Regions from separate parts of the Streptomyces sp. NPDC048424 genome, predicted to be linked through region 3. Evidence: riboswitches for the same ligand, from Rfam matches in the RefSeq annotation. Region 3 holds a riboswitch; each other region holds the start of a gene.
The links. Region 3 has a riboswitch for cobalamin ahead of AB0D29_RS08875 (DUF4430 domain-containing protein). Riboswitches for the same ligand answer to the same signal wherever they lie in the genome.
Positions count from the first base shown of each region.

Region 1 (5,716 bases), on a different contig from region 3:
TATTGGCCAGCAGCGGCACGTCCACGGCCGTGCGGAACGCCTCGAACTCGGCCTCGTCGGCCAGGGCTTCGGGAAAGACCGCGTCCGCACCCGCGTCGACGTATGCCTTGGCGCGGTCGATCGACGCTTTCAGCCCCTCCACCGCGCGGGCGTCGGTACGGGCCATCAGCAGGAAGCCGTCGTCCCTGCGGGCCTCGACCGCCGCGCGCACCCGCCGCACCATCGCCTCCCGCGGGACCAGGGCCTTCCCGTCGAGGTGGCCGCAGCGCTTGGGGTTGACCTGGTCCTCCAGGTGGAGGCCGGCCAGACCCGCGTCCTCCATGAGCTGGACCGTCCGGGCGGCGTTCAACGGCTCCCCGAAGCCCGTGTCGGCGTCGACGAGGGCGGGCAGGTCGGTGGTCCGGGTGACCTGCTGGGCGCGGGCCGCGACCTCGGTCGAGGTCGTCAGACCGATGTCGGGCAGCCCCAGGTCCGCGGCGAGCACCGCCCCGGAGAGGTACACCCCGTCGAATCCGGCGTCCTGGATCAGGCGTGCCGAGTACGGGTTCACCGCGCCGGGCATGCGCAACAGCCGGCCCGAGGCGAGCTGTTCGCGCAAGCCCCGGCGCCGGGCGGCCGCGGTGGTGTGGGTGTGCAGCATCAGAACAGTCCCTTCGGGAGGGCTGCGTCGTACGCGGCGGTCCGGCCCGCGTCGACCGCGGGGAACAGGGCGGCGAGCCCGGCGGTGTCCAGTTCCGCGAGCCGGCCGGCCGCGTCAAGGAAACGGTCCTGGGCGTCGGCCGTGACGATGCCCTCGGTCAGGGTGCGGAACTTGCCGGTGTAGGCGGCCCGGTCGAAGGGCCGGGCGCCGGCGGGGTGGGCGTCCGCGACGCCGAGTTCGTCCTCGATGACGCTGCCGTCGTCGAGGGTGACGACCAGGCGGCCGCCGAAGGCCCGGCGCTCGGGATCGGGGTGGTGGTAGCGGCGTGTCCACTCGGGGTCCTCGACGGTGGAGATCTTCCGCCAGAGACCGATGGTCTCCGGACGCCGCGCTCGCTCGGGGGCGTAGGAGCGCTCGTGGTGCCAGGCGCCGTCCTCCAGCGCGACGGCCAGGATGTACGGGACGGAGTGGTCGAGGGTCTCGCGGCCGGCGGTGGGGTCGTACTTCTGCGGGTCGCCCGAGCCCGAGCCGATCACGTGGTGGGTGTGGTGGCTGGTGTGGAGGACGACCTCGCGGATCCCGGAGGTCGGGCCGGTCTTCTCCCGCATCCGACGGGCCAGGTCGATGATCGCCTGGGCTTGGTACTCGGCGGAGTACTCCTTCGTGTAAGTGTCGAGGATCGCCCGCCGGGGCTCCCCCGGGGCGGGCAGCGAGACGCGGTAGGAGGCCTGCGGGCCGTTCAGCATCCAGGCGAGGAAACCGTCCTCGCCCTCGTAGACGGGGGAGGGGGAGCCCTCCCCGCGCATCGCCCGGTCGACGGCCTCGATCGCGGTTTTGCCGGCGAAGGCGGGGGCGTACGCCTTCCAGCTGGAGATCTCGCCCTTACGGGACTGCCGCGTCGCGGTCGTGGTGTGCACGGCCTGCTGGACCGCCTGGTAGACGGTCGCGGTGTCGAGGTCCAGCAGGGCGCCGAGCCCGCCGGCGGTGGCGGCGCCGAGGTGGGCCACGTGGTCGATGCGGTGCTCGTGCAGGCAGATGCCCCGGACCAGGGCGACGTGCACCTCGTAGGCGGCGATGATCCCGCGCAGCAGGTCGGCGCCCGAGCGGCCGGCGTGCTGGGCGACGGCCAGCAGCGGCGGGATGTTGTCGCCCGGGTGGGAGTAGTCGGCGGCCAGGAAGGTGTCGTGGAAGTCCAGCTCGCGCACGGCCGTGCCGTTGGCCCAGGCCGCCCACTCGGGGGAGACCCGCACCTGCGGCGGCAGGCCGAAGACGGAACCTCCGGGCGCCGCCCGGTGGGGTGCGGCCTGGGCCCGGGCCACCGCGACGGGGCGGCGCAGGAGGGACGCCACGGCCACGGAGGCGTTGTCCACGATCCGGTTGACCGCCATGTCGGCAGCCCGGCGATCGAGGGCGGGGGCCCGCTCGGTACCGGTGGCCGTCTCGGCGAGCTTCCAGGCAAGCTGTTCCTCGCGCGGGAGACGGTCGGCGCTGGGATGGACGCGTACCTCGTGCTCGATCACGGAACTCCTCGGGTGCGGAAATCGGCGCGTGCGGAAATCGGACGCTTCGATGTCTCACCCTTCCCCGCTTTCGGAGCCGGGTGGACAGCTCCGAGCTGCGGAATCACTACCCGGCGTTCACGAGCGGATGATCTCGTTTCGACGTCCGATATCTGGAACGCTCTGCCCATTCTTTAGTTCGGCGGCCTAGTGTGGACCTCGCAGCTGGTTCGCCCCCGTCCGCCAGGCGGGATGCGTCGTAAGAGGGAACCCGGTGGGAATCCGGGACTGCCCCGCAGCGGTAAGTGGGAACGACCGCCGTCATACGCACTGGACCCGGACGGGTCTGGGAAGCGACGGCCAGTAGGTGCCTGCCCGAGTGGCCGGCGTGCCCACGAGTCCGAAGACCTGCCCGTTGCCCGAGTGCGAACGATCGCGCCCGGTTTCCCGGTGACCTCGTGGGCGGGTCGGCGTGCTTTCAGGCGGAACCTCCCCGTCGCGTACCCGGACGTACGTGACCCGGCGGTCCGCCCGTTCCCGCACCCTTCGCGCCCTCGGCCCCCACCGGGTCCATGGAGACACGCTCGCGAAGGAGAGTTCCGTGACCACCGAGTCCGCAGCCGCGGCAGTACAGGCCACCGTGTACGGCTACCCCCGCCAGGGTCAGAACCGCGAACTGAAGAAGGCGATCGAGGGCTACTGGAAGGGGCGCGTCACCGCGGACACCCTCCGGGAGACCGCCCACGAGCTGCGCCGGGCCAACCGGGCCCAGCTGGCCGAAGCCGGCATCACCGAGGTCCCGACCGGAGACTTCTCGTACTACGACCACGTCCTGGACACCACGGTCATGGTCGGTGCCATCCCCACCCGCCACCGGGCCGCCGTCGAGGCCGACGCCCTGGACGGCTACTTCGCGATGGCGCGCGGCACGCAGGACGTGGCCCCGCTGGAGATGACCAAGTGGTTCGACACGAACTACCACTACCTGGTCCCCGAGCTCGGCCCCGACACCGTCTTCACCGCCGACTCCACCAAGCAGATCGCCGAACTCACCGAAGCCCTCGCCTCGGGGCACGCGGCCCGGCCCGTACTCGTGGGCCCGGTCACCTACCTTCTCCTGGCCAAGCCCGCCCCGGGCGTGGCTGCCGACTTCGAGCCGATCACCCTCCTGGACCGGCTGCTGCCCGTCTACGCCCAGGTGCTGGCCGAGCTCCGCGCGGCGGGTGCCGAGTGGGTCCAGCTGGACGAGCCGGCGCTGGTCCAGGACCGCACTCCGGCCGAGCTGAACGCCGCGGCCCGCGCCTACCGGGAGCTCGGCGCCCTCACGGAGCGCCCGAAGCTGCTCGTCGCCTCGTACTTCGACCGGCTCGGTGAAGCACTTCCGGTGCTGGCGAAGGCCCCGGTGGAGGGCCTTGCCCTCGACTTCACCGATGCCGCCGCCGCCAACCTCGCCGACCTCGCGGCGGTCGGCGGGCTCCCGGGCAAGCGCCTCGTCGCGGGTGTCGTCAACGGCCGCAACATCTGGATCAACGACTACCAGAAGTCGCTGACCACGCTCGGGACCCTCCTCGGGCTTGCCGACCGGGTCGACGTCTCCGCGTCCTGCTCCCTCCTGCACGTGCCGCTGGACGCGGGCGCCGAGCGCGACATCGACCCGCAGGTCCGGCGCTGGCTCGCCTTCGCCCGCCAGAAGACGAACGAGATCACCACGCTCGCCCGCGGCCTCGCCCAGGGCACCGACGCGATCACCGCCGAACTCGCCGCGAACCGCGCCGACCTGGCCTCCCGCGCCACTTCTCCGATCACCCACGATCCCGCGGTGCGGGCCCGCACCGCGGCGATCGCCGACGCGGACGGGCGCCGCCCCCAGCCGTACGCCGACCGCGCGGTCGCCCAGCGCGCCCACCTGGGGCTGCCGCTGCTGCCCACCACCACGATCGGCTCGTTCCCGCAGACCGACGAGCTGCGCGTGGCCCGCGCCGACCTGCGGGCCGGGCGCATCGGCACGGCCGGCTACGAGGAGCGGATCAAGGACGAGATCCGGGAGGTGCTCGCGTTCCAGGAGAAGACGGGCATCGACGTCCTCGTGCACGGTGAGCCCGAGCGCAACGACATGGTCCAGTACTTCGCCGAGCAGCTGACGGGGTACCTGGCGACCCAGCACGGCTGGGTCCAGTCCTACGGCACCCGCTACGTGCGCCCGCCGGTCCTGGCCGGGGACATCTCCCGTCCGGAGCCGATGACGGTCGCTGGACGACGTACGCTCAGGCACAGACGAGCAAGCCGGTCAAGGGCATGCTGACCGGCCCGGTCACCATGCTCGCCTGGTCCTTCGTACGCGACGACCAGCCGCTCGGCGAGACCGCCCGCCAGGTCGGACTGGCCCTGCGCGACGAGGTCAACGACCTCGAAGCGGCCGGAACTTCGGTGATCCAGGTGGACGAGCCCGCCCTGCGCGAGACGCTTCCCCTGCGCGCGGACGGCCACGCCGACTACCTGGCGTGGGCCACGGAGTCCTTCCGGCTGACGACCTCGGGCGTGCGGCCGGAGACCCAGATCCACACCCACATGTGCTACGCGGAGTTCGGCGACATCGTCCAGGCCATCGACGACCTCGACGCCGACGTCATCAGCCTGGAGGCCGCCCGCTCCCACATGCAGGTCGCGACCGAGCTCGCCGAGCACGGCTACCCCCGCGAGGCCGGCCCCGGTGTCTGGGACATCCACTCCCCGCGCATCCCCTCGGCCACCGAGGCGGCGGCCCTCCTGCGCAAGGGGCTGGAGGCCATCCCGGCGGAGCGGCTCTGGGTCAACCCCGACTGCGGGCTGAAGACCCGCGGTTGGACGGAGACCCGCGCCTCTCTGCAGAACCTCGTCGCCGCGGCGCGCGAGGTCCGCGCGGAGAGCGGCACCACGGCCGTCTGATCCGCATCCGGGTCGGAACATCCGTGATCGGATGTTCCGACCCGGGGTGGCCTGAGCAGCTGGTTCGCCCCCGTCCGCCGGGCGGGACGCGTCGCAAGAGGGGTGTCGTTCCTTCGCGTCCGCATCCGCATCCCGCAGCCGGGACGTTCCTGGACACATCTCGCGAAGGAGAGCCCCCTCATGAGCTCCGTCGAGGGTCTGCCCGACTGGGACCGCTGCGCGGTCATGGGCGTCGTCAACGTGACCCCGGACTCGTTCTCCGACGGGGGCCACTGGTTCGACACGGCCGCTGCCGTCAAGCGCGGCCTGAGTCTGGTGGCCGACGGCGCCGACCTGGTCGACGTCGGCGGCGAATCGACCCGCCCCGGCGCGTCCCGCGTCGACGAGCACGAGGAATTGCGCCGGGTCATACCCGTCGTGCGGGGGCTGGCGGCCGAGGGTGTCCTGGTGTCCGTCGACACCATGCGCGCCGTCGTCGCCCGGCGGGCGGTCGAGGCGGGCGCGGTCCTGGTCAACGACGTCAGCGGGGGCCTGGCCGACCCCGCCATGATTCCGGCCGTGGCAGCCTGCGGCGTCCCCTTCGTCCTGATGCACTGGCGCGGATTCAGCCACGACATGAACAGCCGTGCCGTCTACGGGGACGTGGTGGCCG
Region 1 covers NZ_JBEZKE010000008.1:40,462-46,177, reverse strand. Annotated here, with positions in the region: gene prpB (methylisocitrate lyase) at 1-640, opposite strand, end outside; gene AB0D29_RS13875 (MmgE/PrpD family protein) at 640-2,160, opposite strand; cobalamin riboswitch at 2,349-2,570, shown strand; partial or broken gene metE (5-methyltetrahydropteroyltriglutamate--homocysteine S-methyltransferase) at 2,741-5,064, shown strand; gene folP (dihydropteroate synthase) at 5,245-5,716, shown strand, end outside.
Region 1: linked by a shared signal. The riboswitch ahead of metE (5-methyltetrahydropteroyltriglutamate--homocysteine S-methyltransferase) and the one ahead of AB0D29_RS08875 (DUF4430 domain-containing protein) in region 3 are both predicted to bind cobalamin.

Region 2 (5,716 bases), on a different contig from region 3:
GCCGGCTCGCCGACGTCCTGGCGGACGAGTACCGGGCCCGTGGGCTCGAAGGACCGGCGACCCGTACCGTCCTCGACGTCGTGCCCGCCTCCCTCGGCGGGGACGGCACCGGCCTGCGGGTCCGCTACGTGCCGTACAACGGCGGCGGCACGGTGCCCGGCGATCTGGTGGCCCGGGGCTCCCGGCCCCGGATCGCCGTCACCCTCGGTACGGTGGTGACCGCCTTCGCGGGCGTCGACCCGGTCAGCCGGGTGATAGCCGAAGCCGCCTCCGTCGACGCCGAGTTCCTGCTCGCCGTGGGCGACACCGACCTCGGCCCGCTCGGCACCCTCCCCGCCAATGTCCGCCCCCTGCCCTGGGTGCCGCTGGCCCAGCTGCTGGACACCGCCGACGCGGTCGTGCACCACGGCGGCTCCGGCACCATGCTCACCGCCGCCGCCCGGGGCGTCCCCCAGCTGATCCTCCCGCAGGGCGCCGATCACTTCATCAACGTCGACGCCGCGACGGGCCTGGGCTTCGCCCTGCGCGCGAGCGGCGACAGCGTGGACGCCGGCCTGCTCAGCCGGCTCCTCACCGACGAGGACCTCCGCAAGGCCGCCGCCACCACCCAGGCCGAGATATCCGCACTCCCCTCCCCCACCGACCTGGTCGCCTCCTTCGAGGCCCTCCGGTAACGCCGGTCCTCAGGGCCGGGTGCGTGGCTCCGTACGGGCCACGCACCCGGGAGGGATCAGGCGCCCCAGCGCAGGGCGATGGTGTCGCCCACGTTGATCACCTTGTTGCGGGCGGCGCCGGCGAAGGCGGAGCCGTCGACGCTGACCTTCCAGGTGTTGGAGCCGCTGTTGGCCTTGCCGTTGACGGCGGTGATCGTGCCGGTGCCCGACGAGGGGGTCACGCTGGTGACGCAGCCGGCCGGGGTGGCCCCGGTGGTGGCCGCGTTCAGGACGTCACCGAGGGTGGTGGTCGTGCCGGTCGGGGTGAAGGCGACGGAGCAGACCTTCAGGCCGCCGGCGCCGTCGTCGACGGTGAGGGCCAGCTTGGTGGCCGTACCGGCGGTGAAGGTGGACTGGGCGACCCACTGCGGGGCGCCGGGGGTGACCGGGACCGGCGGGGCGGCGGTGAAGCCGCCGGCGACGGCGCGCAGGGAGTCGATGGAGGAGTAGGGGGACGGGGTGGTGTCGGCCGGCTTGTACTTGAAGCCGCCCGCCGGGTTGTACTGGTTGGCGAGCAGGAAGTCGATCGGGGTCTTGTTGGAGGCGGTGAGGAAGTCTCCGGTCTGCGGGTTGATGCCGCAGGCGTTGAGCCCGGCGACGCCCCAGCCGTTGGAGCTGGTGTTGACCCCGTACATGGAGTTGAAGGCGCCGGTGGTGGCGAGCCTGCCCTTGAGGAAGTTCTTCCCCTGGACCACGTCGGCGTCGGTGTTGGGGACGCCCGAGACGCAGAGGGCCGCCATCGCCGCACCGGTCATGTCGACGTCGCCCGCGGTGGCCAGCGCCGTGGGGTTGCCCTCGGCCTTGCTGAAGGTCCACCCGCCGTCGTTGTGCTGATTGGCGCGGATGCGGGTGACGATCGAGTCGGTCAGCGCCTGCGGGATCCGGGTGCCGCCGGCCTGGGTCTTGGCGCCGCCCAGCGAGAGGGCCGCGAAGACGGTGCCGTTGAAGTTGCCGGACGGGCCGAAGTAGCCCGCCTCGGCGGTCTGCCAGTAGGAGTAGACGTTCGCTATGAGGTTCCTCGAGTCCGAGACGCGCGCCGGGTCGATGCCCGCCGCGTACGCGTTCAGCGTGCCGCGCTCGTAGTCGGTGACGACCGGGGTGGCGGACGGCCAGCCGGACGTGGAGATCAGGTTGCGGTAGACGGTCCGGGCGTTCTTCGTCGTGTCACCGCCCGGGGCGACGTCGACGACCGCCGTACCGGCCGCGGCGAAGGCGCTGAACGCCCACTCGTTGGACAGCCCCGAGCCGGCGTACGAACCGTCCGCCGCCTGCAGGGACTTGAGGTAGGCGACGCCGTTGGTCTTGGACGTGGCGATCTGCGCGGGCGTCGAGGTCGCGAAGGCGGGCAGCGCGGTGAGGGCGAAGGCGCCGAGCGCGGCGGGCACCGCGAGCGCGAGGCGGCGGGAGGTACGGGGACGGGACATGGCCTGCTCCTGGAATCGGCGGACGCCGGCGGGTCCCTGCTCCGTCCCGGCCCGTTCGGACGCGGGCGGGCATGGCGGAGGCCGCCGTCCGGAACGCGTGGTACGGCTTCTCGGTGCTGCGTTGCCGCGTGGGCATTCGGGCTCGGGAACGGCCCCCGCCGTCCCACACCGCTGCGCGTCAGCCCCGGATTCTCACCAGGTTCCCCCATGTGGCAGCCCTGGACGCTACCCGAGTGATCAGGGGTCCGCCAGCCGTCCCGGCAGCGATCCGAACGACGGTTGCGGTGAGACACACGCCACCTTGACGCCCTGCCTCGGCCCGTGTTGCACTCCGCCTGACAAGAACTCAGCACCAGGGGAAGCCGGTCGAAGTCCGGCGCTGACCCGCAACCGTAGGCCCGGCACCCGCCGGGCGAGTCGGAACACCTGGTGTGCAGTCATCTGTACGAAGAACGCCGTCGCGGACTACGGCGTGGTCGTCTCCGCTCCCCCACGAGCCCAGCCGTGCCGGGGGCGCATCGCCACGCACGCAGCCGCCCGGCAGAGACGAGGGCCGCGGTGGGGACCGAACAGCGGGACGAACGGCGTACGCACACCAGACGGCGGCTGCTGTCCCTGGCAACGGCGGCGTTCCTGACCGTCGGTGCGGGAGTGGCGTTCCTGACGGCGCCCACCTCCGCGAACGCCGACCCCGTCGAGCAGTGCACGGCCACCGCCGGCGCGGTCGTGGCCGTCGACTTCGGCCCCTTCGGCGGCAAGGTCGAGCGGGGCTGCGACACCACCCCCACGACGGGCTACGAGCTGCTGCACACGGCCGGGTTCACCACGGTCGGCACCCGGCACGACGGTGACGCCTTCGTCTGCCGCCTCGGCTTCGGCGCCTTCAACTCCGGTACGGAGTACCCCACCGCGGACAAGGAGGACTGCGTCCTCACCCCGCAGGCCACCGCCTACTGGTCGTACTGGCACGCCTCGCCCGGCGACCAGAAGTGGACCTACAGCTCCCTCGGCGCGAAGTCCCGCGAGCCGAAGCCCGGTGACGTGGACGCCTGGGTGTTCGGCGGGACCGACGTCGGCGGCACCTCCGGCAAGCCCACCTTCTCCCCCGACGACGTGCGGGCCGGCGGTGGGGGCCCCAAGCCGGACCCCACCGGCCCGAAGCCGCCGGACGTACCGCCGGGCGCGGTCGACCTCCCCGCCGCCACCCGCTGGCTGACCGGGAAGCTGATCGACGGTGAGCGCGTCGTCAAGGCGGACTCCACCGATCCGGACTACCCGGCCACCACCGAGGTGGTCTACGCCCTGGCCGCGGTCGACCCCAAGAGTCCGGCCGCACAGAAGGCCGCCGCCTTCCTCGCCACGCCCGCGCACACGCAGGCGTACGCGTACCCGGCCGGCAAGGACCAGGCCCCGGACGCCACCGCCGCGGCCCGGCTCGCGCTCGTCGCCGAGGCCACCGGCAAGGACCCCCGCGCCTTCGGCGGGCGCGACCTGCTCGGCGACCTCGTGAAGTACGTCTGCACGAGCGGCGTCGAAGCCCCCGAGCCGGTCCCCGGCTGCATGACCAAGGGCGACTTCCGCACCCCCTACCAGGCCGAGGGCCAGGCCCTGGCCGTGATCGCCCTGCTGAACGGCGGGGTGACACCGCCCGCCGACGCCGTGGCCCGGATGACCGCGTTCCAGTGCGAGGACGGCGGTTTCAGCAGCATGCTGCTCCGCGCCGGCGACTGGTGCGACAGCGAAGCGGGTGCCACCGGGCTGATGACCCTGGCCCTCAAGCGGGCCGGCGGTCACGACCCCGTCGTGGAGAAGGGCCGCGCGTACCTGAAGAAGGCCCAGTTCCCGACCGGGTCGCTGCCCGCAGCCTCGTACACCACGGTCGGCAGCTCCTTCTCCACCGGCCTGGCCGCCCAGGCCCTGCGTGCGCTCGGTGACCCGCTCTTCGCGGACGCCGCGGTCTCCTGGCTGTCGCGGGAGCAACTCCCGGTGGGCGCCTTCACGTTCGAGGATCCGGACACCGACCCCGTCCTGACGGCCACCACCGCGGCCACCATCGCCGGCGCGAAGACCGACCTGGTGGCGCTCACCACGAAGAAGGCCGACCCGCCGAAGCCGTCCCCGGACCCCACGAAGCCCGTACCGGGTGACGGGCCCGACCTGAAGAAGGGCACGGCCTACCTCACCGACCACAGTCGGCTGGTCCAGGGCCGGTACTACGAGAACAGCCCCGGCAGCGGCTTCGCCGACTACGGCCTGACCATCGACGGCGCCTACGCGCTCGCCGCCACCGGCGAGGACAACACCACCCTGCGCAACGTCGTCGACTTCCTCGACAAGGGCGGCAAGGACGGCAAGGGCCGCGGCGTGCACGACTGGACCCTGATCGGCACCAAGTACGCCGGCGGCGGCTCCATCGGCAAGACGGCCCTCCTCGCCCAGGCCGTGGGCCGCGACCCCCGCGACTTCGGCGGCCAGGACCTGATCGCCGCACTCGCCAAGGCCGTGTGCCCGGCCAAGTCGGCCAAGCCCGACCGCTCCTGCGCCGACAAGGGTGCCTACACCAACGCCACGTCCGTCTTCTCCCAGTCCCTCGGCGTGATCGCCCAGGTCCGCGCGGGCGAGAGCGCCGCCGTGGGAGAGCCCATCGCCTACCTGAAGAGCCTCCAGGAGCCCTCGGGTGCCTGGCCCAGCCTGATCGGCGAGCCCAGCCAGGCCGAGGTCGACTCCACCGCCATGGCGGCGATGACCCTCGACCTGTTCCCGGACGCCGCCTCGCAGGCGGCCGTCGACAAGGCGCTGACCTGGCTGGCGTCGCAGCAGAAGGAGGACGGCGGCTTCCCCGGCGCTTCGGGCAACTCCGTCAACTCGGCGGCGCTGGCCGTGCAGGGCATGTCTTTGGACAGCGCCAGGTACGCGGACCGCATCGCCAGGGCCCGCACCTTCCTGGCCTCCCAGCAGAACGGCGACGGCGGATTCAACGTGGCGAAGGGCGGCCAGCCCGGATCCGACGTGCGCGCCTCCACCCAGGCCGTCGGCGGAGCCACCGGCATCTCCTTCGCCACCCTCACCCGCAGCCTGGACGGCACCACCCCGCAGCCCGTGCCCAGCACCTCGGTCCGGCCCTCCGGCTCCCCCTCCGCGCCCGTCATCGTGACCCCGGGAGAGGGCGCGGGCGGTACGGGCTCCGGTTCGGGCGGTGGCGGCCTCGCCTCCACCGGCGCCCAGGTCGGCGGACTCGCCGCCGCGGCCGTGGCCCTCGTCCTCGGCGGCTGGGGCGTCACCCGCGCGGCGCGCAAGCGCCGTACCGTCACCGGAGGCGGGGCATGACCGGCCGCGTCCTGCGCGCCCTGACCCGTACGGCCGCCGCGCTCGGGCTGACGGTGGCGGCGTTCGCCGCCACCGCGGCCCCGGCCGGGGCGGCCCCGCAGCCGATGGGCCAGTGCACCACCTCCTCCGGAGTCGTCCTCGCCGTGGACTTCAGCCGCTGGGGCGGGCCCGTCTACCGCTCCTGCGGTACGACGCCCACCACCGGCTACGAGCTGCTCAACCAGGGCGGTTGGGCCACCACCGGCACGGGCC
Region 2 covers NZ_JBEZKE010000014.1:35,869-41,584, reverse strand. Annotated here, with positions in the region: gene AB0D29_RS20955 (nucleotide disphospho-sugar-binding domain-containing protein) at 1-674, shown strand, start outside; gene AB0D29_RS20950 (hypothetical protein) at 731-2,137, opposite strand; cobalamin riboswitch at 2,247-2,380, opposite strand; cobalamin riboswitch at 2,448-2,586, shown strand; gene AB0D29_RS20945 (prenyltransferase/squalene oxidase repeat-containing protein) at 2,696-5,464, shown strand; gene AB0D29_RS20940 (hypothetical protein) at 5,461-5,716, shown strand, end outside.
Region 2: linked by a shared signal. The riboswitch ahead of AB0D29_RS20950 (hypothetical protein) and the one ahead of AB0D29_RS08875 (DUF4430 domain-containing protein) in region 3 are both predicted to bind cobalamin.

Region 3 (5,716 bases):
CGCGCAGCACGTCCGCACCCTGAACGCGGCCCGCCTGGCAGCCGACATCGCGGACACCCCGACCCTGATCATCGCCCGTACGGACGCCCTCGCCGCGACCCTGCTGACCAGCGACGTCGACGAGCGCGACGCCGAGTTCTGCACCGGTGAGCGCACCGCCGAGGGCTTCTACCACGTCCGGAACGGCATGGCCCCGGTCATCGCCCGCGGCCTCGCCTACGCCCCGTACGCGGACCTGATCTGGGTGGAGACCGGCACCCCGGACCTGGAGCAGGCCCGCGAGTTCGCCGAGGCGATCCACGCGCAGTACCCGGACCAGATGCTCGCCTACAACTGCTCGCCGTCCTTCAACTGGAAGGCCGCGCTGGACGACGACCAGATCGCCAAGTTCCAGCGGGAGCTGGGCGCGATGGGCTACCGCTTCCAGTTCATCACCCTGGCCGGCTTCCACTCCCTCAACCACGGCATGTTCGACCTCGCCCGCGGCTACGCCGAGCACGGCATGACCGCGTACGTCGACCTCCAGGAGCGGGAGTTCGCCGCCCAGGCGCAGGGCTTCACCGCGGTCAAGCACCAGCGCGAGGTCGGCACCGGCTACTTCGACCTGGTCTCCACCGCGGTCAACCCGGCCTCCTCCACGACGGCGCTCTCCGGCTCCACCGAGGAAGAGCAGTTCCACTAGGAGCGCGCCGCCGGCTCCCGCCGGCGCCTTCCGATCGCCGTCCGACGGCGCCCGGGGACCTGTCGGCCCCGGGCGCCGGCCGCCCCACGCCGAGGAGTAGAACCGCATGTCACACACGCCCCTGACCAGCAGCGTCCAGGTCCTCGGCGCGCAGGGTGAGCGCCACGAGGAGATCCTGACCCCCGAGGCCCTGGAGTTCATCGGCCGCCTCGACGCCGCCTTCGCGGACCGCCGCCTGGAGATCCTCAAGGAGCGCCGTCGCCGCGCCGCCCATCTGGTCTCCGGCTCGCCCCTGGACTTCTCCCGCGCCACCGTCGGCGTGCGGACCGACCCCGACTGGCGGGTCGCCCCGCCCGCGCCCGGGCTGACGGACCGGCGGGTCGAGATCACCGGCCCGCCGCAGCGCCGCATGGCGGTCAACGCCCTCAACTCCGGGGCGAAGGTGTGGATGGCCGACTTCGAGGACGCCACCGCGCCCACCTGGGACAACGTCATCGGCGGCCAGCTGAACCTGCTCGACGCCATCGAGCGGCGCATCGACTTCACCACCCCGGAGGGCAAGGAGTACCGCCTCGGGTCGGAGCTCGCGACCATCATGGTGCGCCCCCGCGGCTGGCACCTCACCGAGGAGCACCTGGAGGTCGACGGCCGGCCGGTGTCCGCCTCGCTCGTGGACTTCGGCCTGTACTTCTTCCACTGCGCGCAGCGCCAGATCGACGCGGGCCACGGCCCGTACTTCTACCTCCCCAAGCTGGAGAACCGGTACGAGGCCCGGCTCTGGAACGACATCTTCCTGTTCGCCCAGGACCTGTTGGGCATCCCGCGGGGCACGGTCCGGGCCACCGTCCTGATCGAGACGATCACCGCCGCGTTCGAGATGGAGGAGATCCTCCACGAGCTGCGCGAGCACAGCGCGGGACTGAACGCGGGCCGCTGGGACTACCTCTTCAGCCTGATCAAGACCTTCGGCCACCGCACCGACTTCCAGCTCCCGGACCGGGCCAAGGTCACCATGACCGCCCCCTTCATGCGGGCGTACACCGAACTGCTCGTCCGCACCTGCCACAAGCGGGGCGCCCACGCCATCGGCGGCATGGCCGCCCACGTGCCCGGCAAGGACGCCGAGGCCAACACGGCCGCCCTCGCCAAGGTCCGGCTCGACAAGGAGCGCGAGGCCGAAGACGGCTTCGACGGCTCCTGGGTCGCCCACCCCGGACTCGTCCCCGTCTGCCGCGAGGTCTTCGACGGGGTGCTGGGGGAGCGGCCGAACCAGCTGGAGCGGACGCGCGAGGACGTCGAAGTCGTCGCATCGGACCTGCTGTCGGTCCGCCGGATCGCCGCTCCGCCGAGCTCCGAGGGCATCCGCTCCAACGTGGCCGTGGCCCTGCGCTACTTCGACGCCTGGCTGCGCGGCAGCGGCGCCGTCGCCCTGAACGGCCTGATGGAGGACGCCGCCACCGCCGAGATCGCACGCGTGCAGATCTGGCAGTGGCTCCGCCACGACCGCGTCGACCGGCGCACGCTCACCGACCTCCTCGACGCCGAGTGCGCCGCCCTGGAGGCCGAGGACCCGCAGGCCCTGGTCCTCGAAGCCCGTGAGGTCTTCGTCGACACCGCGCTCTCGGTGCAGCTGCCCGCGTTCTTCACCCCCGAGGCCTACACCCGTCACCTGGTCCGCACCGCCGCCGTACAGGTGACCGCGTGAGCGCCCCGGCACGGCGGGCGACCCGCGTCCTGCGCGTCGGGGTCGTCGGCGGCGGACAGATGGGGGCCGGCATCGCCGAGGTCTGCGCCCGCGCCGGGCTCGACACCGTCGTCGCCGAGGCGGATGCCGGCGCGGCCCGCGCCGCCCGCGAGCGGGTGGCCGTCTCCCTCGAACGCGCCGTCCAGCGGGGCAAACTGGACCGGTTCACCGCGGAGGACGCCCTGGCCCGACTGGTGTTCACCGGAGACCTGGAGGACCTCGCCGACCGGCAACTGGTCATCGAGGCCGTCACCGAGAACCCCGAGGCCAAGGCCGAGGTCTTCACCGCCCTCGACAAGATCGTCGAGGACCCCGAAGCCATTCTCGCCACCAACACGTCCGCCATCCCGATCATGCGGCTGGGCATGGCCACCGGCCGCGCCGACCGGGTCGTGGGACTCCACTTCTTCAACCCCGTCCCCGTCCTGCCCCTGGTCGAAGTGGTCTCCTCCCTCCACACGTCGGCGGACACCCTGGCCGCGGTCGAATCCTTCGCCCGGGAAACCCTGGGCAAGACCACGGTCCGCTCTCAGGACCGGGCCGGCTTCGTCGTCAACGCGCTGCTCGTCCCGTACCTGCTCTCCGCCATTCGGATGGCCGAATCCGGGTACGCGAGCGCCGCTGACGTGGACGCGGGCATGGAGCTGGGCTGCGCCCACCCGATGGGCCCGCTCAAGCTCGCCGACCTGATCGGCCTGGACACCGTCGCCGCCATCGCCGAATCCCTGTACGCGGAGTTCAAGGAGCCGCTCTACGCCCCGCCCCCGCTGCTCCGGCGGATGGTCCAGGCGGGGCTGCTGGGCCGCAAGAGCGGCCGCGGGTTCCACACGTACGACCGGGGCTGATGAGGGACCCGGTGGTGCCGCTGCGGGGTTGAGGGACCCCCGACGGCACGGACAAGGAGCGCGGAGCGGCCCGGTGAGCCGCTCCGCGCTCCTGTCGTGGGACGCTCCGTCAGAAGGACGTCCAGGTGAAGGCCACCTTGTCGCCGGCCTGCAGCTTGAACTGGCAGCCGCCGACCGGGGTCGGCGTGCCGTTGACCGATATGCTCCAGTACGCCGAGCCGCCGCCGCTGACGTTCTTGATGGAGTCCACGGAGAAGTCGTCGAAGGACGCGTACCAGGTGCCGTCCCAGCCGAAGTAGTTCCGGCGCGCGGCGTCGTCGAGCGCGGCCGTCGGGGTGGGCACGGCCGTCGGGTTCGCGGCCCCGTTGGTGCCGTCGCACTTGTGCGTGCCACCGGTCGCCGTGGTGACGTCGTGCCCCTTGGTGTTGACCTTCCCCTTGAACAGCAGCCCGTCGGGGCCCTGCACGGTGAGGGACACGTTGACCGCTCTGTTCGTGTTCGGGGCGGCCTTGGCGTGCGCGACGGCCGGCGCCGTGGCGAGGGCGAGACCGAGGGCCGCCGTGGTGATCAGGGCGCGGCGGGCGAGAGTCTGGCGCATGAAGTGCCTTCCTGGCGTGCATCGAGGTCGTGCGCCGCGGCCCCGATCGCCTCGGGCACACCGCGTCCCCCCGGGCCCGGGGAAGCGGGCACGGGTGATCGGTGAGCCTGGGGCTCAGGGCTTCGTGCTGCAGACCGTGACAGTGAGAAGCCGTACGCACCGCACGCTGGGTGGTCCGACTCGCGGCGCGGATGCGCCGCTCACGGTTGCAGGTCAGCGCCGGAATCACACCGGCTTTCCCCAGTCGCGCAGGCATTCAGTTGGACGTCAGGCATGTACCTGACGAAAGGCATCGTAGGGGGAGCCACCCCGGTCCCACCAGCACTCACCGGTACTCGTCGGCACCCCGGCCGGTCGGCGCGCGCGAGGGAGGGCGTTCTGGGATGGTGGATCACAGGTAGCCACACCGAGGAGCCGACATGTCCGGACAGTTCGAGGCGAGCGTCGAGATCGACAGGCCGGTCGAGGAGGTCTTCGCCTACCTCGCCGACGGGCGCAACGACCCCGATTTCAGCCCGCGCGTCCAGGAGATCACCAGGATCCCGGACGGTCCCACGGCCCTCGGCACGGTCTTCCGCAGCACCGTCAAGGACGCCGGGATGAAGACCGCCCGCGAGTTCCGCATCGACGGCTTCGACCCGCCGCGCCTGATCCGCTGGACGGAGCAGAGCAAGAACCTCGTCACCGCGGAGGGCGGCTACGACCTCGAAGCCCTCCCGGACGGCCGCACCCGGGTCCGGATCTTCAACACCCTGCACGGCCACGGCATCGGCAAGCTGCTCGTCGGCCTCGCGGCGAGCGCCGCACGCAAGGACGCCCCCGACTTCGGCCGCCGTATCAAGGCGGCCGCGGAGGCGTCCCCCACGAACCGGTAGCGCCTGCCGCCGGTGTCAGGCCGGTGTCAGGCCGAAGCCGGGCCGGTCAGAACCGCCCGGGCCCGGACGGGATCGGCAGCGGCTTCGACGGGGTCAGGGATCCGCGCTGCCGCTCACCGCTCGGCGGGTTCTGGCAGGTCACGTCCTGGGCGGGCAGCTTGCCCGTGGTCAGGTACGCGTGGACCGGCGCGTTGGCGCAGGAGGTGGGGTCGGCGAGGTACACGCCGTGGCCCTCACCGCCGGCCGCCAGCACCATCCGCGAGCCCTTGAGCGCGCGGTGCAGGCCCTGGCCGCTGACGAGCGGGGTCTGTGAGTCCCACTCGTTCTGCACGGTCAGCACGTTCGCCTTCTTGTTCATGGGCGTGGCCGCCTCGAGCGGCCGGTCCCAGAAGGCGCACGGCTTGATGTTGGACGCGAAGTCCCCGTACAGCGGGTACCTGGCCTTGTCCTTCGCCGCGTCCCGCTCGTACTGCTCGGTGTAGCGGGGCCAGCTGCCGGTGTCCCCGCACACCACGGCCCAGAACACGGCGGTGCCGTTGTCCGAGGCGGGATCGGCCGCCGCGCCGCCGGTCAGCAGCCGCTTCAGCTCCGTCAGGGTCATGCCCTCGGGCAGCGGCCTGCCCTCGGCCGCGGCCTTCAGGGCCGCGACCAGGGGAGTGGCCTGCGCCGGGTAGAAGAACACCCCGCGCGCGGCACGGATCATGTCCCCGTCGACCTTCAGGCCCTCGAGGTCGATCGGCTCCTTGTCGGCGCGCGCCACCAGCCCCCAGAACGTCTCGGACACGGCCCTCGGGCTGTCGCCCAGCCCGTACTCCGCCGACCGCTGCGCCGCCCACTGCGTCCAGCGCGCGAAGGCGGGCTCGGCCTCGGTGGCCCAGACCTGGATCATGCCGCGCCAGATCCGCTGCGGGTCCACACCGCTGTCGAGCACGAAGCGGTCGGTGCGGTCCGGGAACATCTGCGAGTACACCG
Region 3 covers NZ_JBEZKE010000005.1:23,317-29,032, forward strand. Annotated here, with positions in the region: gene aceA (isocitrate lyase) at 1-682, shown strand, start outside; gene aceB (malate synthase A) at 789-2,387, shown strand; gene AB0D29_RS08870 (3-hydroxybutyryl-CoA dehydrogenase) at 2,384-3,271, shown strand; gene AB0D29_RS08875 (DUF4430 domain-containing protein) at 3,381-3,869, opposite strand; cobalamin riboswitch at 4,017-4,160, opposite strand; gene AB0D29_RS08880 (SRPBCC family protein) at 4,289-4,744, shown strand; gene AB0D29_RS08885 (alpha/beta hydrolase) at 4,791-5,716, opposite strand, start outside.